Regions from separate parts of the Paenibacillus sp. Marseille-P2973 genome, predicted to be linked through region 1. Evidence: riboswitches for the same ligand, from Rfam matches in the RefSeq annotation. Region 1 holds a riboswitch; the other holds the start of a gene.

Region 1 (3,141 bases):
GATGGAAATCACATCGGCATCCAGTGCCTGAATGGAATCCAGCATATCATGGAATTCGCAATAGCACATATGCGTGTGGATCTGTGTCGTCTCCCGCACCGTTGAGGTAGAGATCTTGAACGCCTTAACCGCCCAATCCAGATAAGCGCTTCTATCTTTCGGTTTAAGCGGAAATCCTTCCCGAAGCGCCGGCTCGTCGACCTGGATCATTGTGATCCCGGCTTCCTCCAGTGCCTCCACTTCCTTGCGAAGCGCGAGCGCGATCTGGTATGCCACGGTCTCTCTGGATATATCGCTGCGAACAAAGGACCAGTTTAGAATCGTGACCGGACCGGTCAGCATCCCTTTCACCGGTTTGGAGGTCAGCGACTGAGCGAACGCCGTTTCTTTTACCGTCATCGGCCGGTCGAATTCCACATCGCCATAAATCAGAGGAGGCTTCACACAGCGCGTTCCATACGATTGAACCCAGCCCCCGCGAGTAAATGCGAAACCGGGAAGCTTTTCCCCGAAAAACTCAACCATATCCGTGCGCTCGAATTCCCCATGGACAAGCACGTCCAGTCCGATTTCTTCCTGAATGTCAATCCACTTCTTGATCTCCGCCGCGACGAACTCATCATATTTCTCTGTTGACCATTCGCCCTTGCGCCATTTTTGTCTGGCAGCACGCACCTCTGCGGTTTGCGGAAAGCTGCCGATCGTCGTCGTTGGCAACAGCGGCAAATTCCATTTGGCCTGTTGTTTCAAGCGACGGCTGGAAAAAACGCTGCTTCGTTCCGATGGCTGGACAGAGATGGTGCTCACCGCTTCCTGAACTTCTCTCCGGCTGCGTGATGCATCGCCGGCCAATCGTTGTAAAGCCTCCTTGCTCTTAGCGAACAGAGCTGGAGCATCTCCTGTCTTCGCTGCAATGGATAAAGCGTTAATTTCATCCAGCTTTTCTTCCGCGAAAGCTAACGATTCTTGAAGGACGGAAGGCAGTCCATTCTCCGCTTGTGCCGATACCGGTACATGCAGCAGGCTGCATGAAGGTTGAATGATGTATTCAGAGGAACCCGGAATCAATGCGGCAATCGCTTCTAATAATACTTGCGCTTCGGGAAGATCGGTCCGCCAGATATTGCGGCCATCGATCAGTCCTATTCCGAGCGTTTTGTCCGCCGGGAATCCATATTGACGAAGCGCCTCAAGGTTCCCCGCTTTACCGTGCACGAAATCGAAACCGATTCCTTTTACCGGAAGACTCACGATTTGCTCGTAACGTTCCGCCGAATCGAAATAGGTTTGCAATAAAACCGCCAGTCCCGGAACTTCTTGTGCAATCGCTCCATAAATTTCTTGAACCAGCTCCAAATCCTCATCCGATACAGAGGTAACCAGTGCAGGCTCATCGATTTGTACCCAGGATGCTCCTTCTTCCTGCAGTTCACGCAAGACCTGCACGTACAAGGGCAGTAATTTGCGGCTCCATTCCTCGATACTAAAGGAAGGTGTCCCCTTGGACAGCTTCAAAAACGTGTACAATCCGAGCAGCACAGGTTTCCCCTCGATGCCAAGCTCAGACTTGGCTTCGCGATAAGCTTCCAGCGGTGTGTTTTTCGTCAATTCTGGTTCCCTTCCGCCAAGCTCAGGAACAATATAATGGTAGTTCGTATTGAACCATTTCGTCATTTCGCTCGCTGCGGCCGATTCATTGCCTCTCGCTATGGCATAATACGTGGCGAGCGGTACCGGGCCGCCTTCATATTCAAAACGCTCCGGAACCAGTCCGAACATCACCGTCATATCCAGGACCTGATCATAATACGAAAAATCACCTACCGGGATCAGCTCGATCCCTTTTTCCTGCTGAAGTCTCCAATGAGTCCTGCGAATATCGGAAAGGCGGTCGTGAAGCTCCCCCTCGTTAATTTTCCCGTTCCAGAACGCTTCAATCGCTTTTTTCCATTCCCGTTCTCTGCCGATTCTTGGAAAGCCTAGATTACTGCTGACATACTTACTCATCGAATTCTCCCCTTTTTCCCTTTAAAATTTAACAAAGCTATGCATTTCCTATGTCCTCGCGGTGCGCAAAAAAGGCCCTCTCTAGTCAATGCTAAAGAGGACCTTCGTGTATATGTGCGATGGCTTTCGTCTTTAACACCTCCCTATCTCCCGTAGGTACAGCAGTGTTGCTAGAATAGGCAGGTCTCCTGGCTTCAGAATCATCACCCGATGCTGCCTTCCCAGTGTTCTTGAACACCAGTGGCCATGATTGCATCTCGGCTTCTCTGTTACAGTGGCGGGACCGCGCCGGCATTTGCACCGGACTTCCCTTTTAAGCTTCAACCGCGGCTGAAGCACCTATTCCCACAATTATGAAGTTGTGAAGTTCGTTTCACTAATCTTACAAGATGTGCAATTATTAATCAATACTAACTTTGTCGGAATTAAATGCTGTTCTAATAATTATCCCTTACCGCCTTATTCAACATCCCGATGCAGCGATCCAGATCCGTTTTCACCTGCTTTTTGTAAAGCTCGGCTTTCTCCGCACCGTCATCCGTAAATTGATACAGCACAATCTCCTGGAAATCCACGCTGGGATCGCTGCCTTTAAGCTGCTTGGTCCGAAATAATACGCCTTCCTGCACTAATTCGTGTAGAGCCCGATAAATTTCGCTTTGCGGAGGAACGTAACCGAACGGCGCGAATTCTTGCTTCAACTCCTCAAGCATTTGATAACCGTACCCCCGGCGCTGCTCCACTTTTGTAATTAAAAATAGCTTGATATATGCCCTTTGGGCGATCATAAATGCCATGTTGACACCTCCCGTTACAAGAACAATATAGCTCAACTGTGAAAATTTCACAATAGTGGCTAGATACGTGTAAAATATCATTTAGCTATTATGAATTTTTCATATAATGAAATAATATTAACAGGCTAATATTTGGCCTCAATTGTTACGATTTTTCGACATGCGTATAAATGTGCTTTCCGTCACAAGGGCTATTTCGGTTTGCCTTTAGTCTTAAAATATAAAAATTTAAATATCTCTCCGTGAAAGGAGCTGCGCCTATGAAATATGCAAAACCCGCCTTTCTGGTCCTTTCCTGTCTGGTCATCATCCTGGCGGTCTGGTACCCCTCCCCGGC
Region 2 (3,141 bases), on a different contig from region 1:
CGGATGGAACAGGATACATAATGTCAGCGGAATAAACGCGAAGTACTCCACCGAGAATTCCACCGGGCCGAGACGCAGGGATGGAATCAGCTCCGTAATCATGTTGGACAAGCCATACAAGGACATAGACAACATAAACACCATCATTTTTTGCGATTGCGTAAGTACATATCTTTTTTGGGATTGAATCACTTGCTTTCCCTCCTTTTATATTTGGGTTGTTCAAACGCCCTTTCTTCAGGCTAATCCTAATATAGAGTCCAATTATTAAATTCGATGCCCGGGTACGTTAAAATAATGTAAATAAACTTACATAAATTATATTTATGAAAAAATACACGTCATCAACCGACTGACCCTGGCTATCCACAGCTAGCCGGATTAGTAGGAATCGCTTTTGCCCTTCCCAAATCCGGTATGTTAATCTATTTCTATCAACGCACCAGACAATGAAAGTGAGGCCGTCTCTCGTGAAACTGGACTGGAACACCGAGGCCCTGTCGCCGGGGCAGTTTAAAATTGCGGACTATATCCAAAAAAACTCACAAACCGTCCTGTTCTCCACCGAACAGGAAATCGCCGACGCGCTGGGGCTGAGCATTGCTTCGGTCTCGCGGTTTTGGCGTACGGTCGGTTTCAAAAATATTAAAGATTTCAAAACCAAGCTTCGGAGTCAGCTCGACGTGACGCCTGCGGCAAAAATGAAAAATATTATGGACAAAGCGGACGCCAGCCCGCTCCCCCAGCAGTTTCTCGCCACCACCATGAGGCATCTCGAAGAAACGCTAACCCATTATTCCGCCGATTCCTTCGAAGCCGCCGTCACGGCTCTGACTTCGGCAAAGCGCATCTACATCTATGGACCTGGCCCTTCTGCCGGACTCACGGAATTGCTTCATTACAGGCTTGGCCGATTCGGCCTGTCCATCCATCGGCTGGACCGCGGCGGAAGCGAGATGTTTGAAGATCTTCTACATCTGGGCGAAGAAGATCTCGTAGTTCTGTTCGGGTTCGTCCGGCTGCTGCCGGAAGCGAAGGTGATCGTCGATCATGCCAAAGAGACCGGCTACCGGACTTTGCTCATCACGGACCGGCTCGTTGCCGACTTTTCCGATCAATGCGATATCACGCTGTTTGCCAGCCGGGGAGAAACGTGGGAATTTCACTCTATGATCGCCCCTACGTTTATAGTAGAAAATTTGATCGTCGCAGTAGGAATGCGAAATCAGGACGATCATCTCCGCAAATTGAATGAGTTGAATCAACTACGAAAAAAATACGCCCATGAGCTCCCTAGATGATCAAAATATAAACCTGCTTTTCGTAATTTGGAGCCAAAATTTTTTTAATATTTTTTTCATCCCCGCTGGCCCGCACCGCGGTTGCTTTCAGAGGATTTTTCATTATTTTCAATCGTCAAATTCGAGCTAGGCCCATTTACAAACACAACATATTGGGGTAAATTAATATCACTACAACAAAATATAGTGTGAACGGGTGGTCCGGCGCCCAAGACGCCGGGTCTTAAAAGGGAAGGCGGTGCAAATCCGCTGCGGTCCCGCCACTGTAATCGGAACGCCTGGGAATCCGTCGTGAATATCCCAAAGCAATTCGCCGACATGATGCCACTGAGGGAATTTATCTCTCCCCCGGGAAGGCGCCGGCGCATCACCGAAAGTCAGGAGACCTGCCCGTTTGGAAGACACCGCGCTAACCTGCGAGGAACAGGGAGGTGTCCGATGCAGCTCATGCATAGCTTTGTTTTAACTTCTTTTGTTACGCCTTCCTACAGCTATCATTCTGGAGACATTCGGGCATTTTCAACCTTGCCGGGTTGGGAATGCTTTTTATATGCGAGTATTACCCAGTTATCAGGGAGGAGAACTAAGATGGCGTTGTTGAATGTAATCGATACGGAAGTAAACCGGGAGCAAATGATGGAGGAGGTTATCCGTCTTGGCGAAGAAATCGTCGAGAGTTCAAATTTGGAGATCCTGCGCGAAAACGCCAACTTAAACGGTGAAAGCTTCTCCGGGAAAATGAGCAAATTCGGCAGCGAGTACTCGAAATGGTACGCAAATCATTTTGTTATGCCGCCGCGGGTCGTTCAAGCGATCAAGGACAATGTAGTCTATGTGCATGACCTCGATCAATACGCGATCGGCACGACCAACTGCATTTTCATTCCGTTTGCCAAGCTGCTTCGCGAAGGCTTCAACACCGGCAACGGCAGCGTCCGGCCGCCGAATTCGATCATGACCGCGATGGCGCTCGTAGCGATTATTTTTCAATCCCAGCAAAACTCCCAATACGGCGGCGTATCGGCCAACATGATTGACCACGACCTGGCTCCTTACGTAGCGAAATCCTTCGCCAAATACTTCCGCAAAGGGCTGGAGTATTTTGAGGAAGGTGACGGCGAGGCCGACTTTGGCGGCGAAATCAACATGAGCCGGAGCGACCTTCAAGAGCAATATCCGAAATCTTTTAAATATGCGTTAAAAGAAACCGAAAGCGAAACGCTGCAAGGCGCGGAGAGTCTGATTCATAATCTGAATACGATGTCCAGCCGCGCAGGGGGACAAATTCCTTTCACCAGCATCAACTACGGCACCTGCACGTCGCCGGAAGGCCAGCTCGTCATTAGCTCCCTGCTGACAGCCACGATGCGTGGACTCGGCAGCGGTGAAACACCGATTTTCCCGATCCAGATTTTCAAATGCAAACAAGGCGTCAACCAGAACCCGGGCGAGCCGAACTATCATCTCTTCCTGAAGTCGGCTGAATGCTCGGCCAAGCGGCTGTATCCAAACTTCGCCAACCTGGACGCCCCGTTGAATCTCATGCACTACGATCCGGCCGATCCGGATACCGAATTCGCTACGATGGGCTGCCGCACGCGGGTGTTGAGCGACCGATTCGGACGCAATCACCTGTCCGGCAAAGGGAACCTTTCCTTTAATACGTTGAACCTCGTCAAGCTCGGGCTTGAGCACGGGATCGCGTTGGGACGAAGAAACGTTGCGGATGAGCGCGGCTTCTACCATGAACTCGACCATTACCTCGACATCGCGCTGGAAGGCCTGCTTCACCGTTACCAAATCCAGGCCGCGCAAAAAGCGAAGGCTTCCGATTTCATGA

The links. A riboswitch is a leader RNA that binds a small molecule or an ion and turns the genes downstream of it on or off. The one in region 1 is predicted to bind cobalamin.
Region 2: another riboswitch for cobalamin. It lies ahead of KB559_RS18920 (anaerobic ribonucleoside triphosphate reductase); the one in region 1 lies ahead of metE (5-methyltetrahydropteroyltriglutamate--homocysteine S-methyltransferase).

The regions. Positions count from the first base shown of each region.
Region 1 covers NZ_JAGQEH010000003.1:557,953-561,093, reverse strand. The annotation lists gene metE (5-methyltetrahydropteroyltriglutamate--homocysteine S-methyltransferase) at 1-2,007, opposite strand, end outside; cobalamin riboswitch at 2,169-2,365, opposite strand; gene KB559_RS09540 (replication termination protein) at 2,445-2,804, opposite strand; gene KB559_RS09535 (multicopper oxidase domain-containing protein) at 3,065-3,141, shown strand, end outside.
Region 2 covers NZ_JAGQEH010000010.1:180,259-183,399, forward strand. The annotation lists gene KB559_RS18910 (DUF8171 family membrane protein) at 1-192, opposite strand, end outside; gene KB559_RS18915 (MurR/RpiR family transcriptional regulator) at 471-1,301, shown strand; cobalamin riboswitch at 1,479-1,709, shown strand; gene KB559_RS18920 (anaerobic ribonucleoside triphosphate reductase) at 1,935-3,141, shown strand, end outside.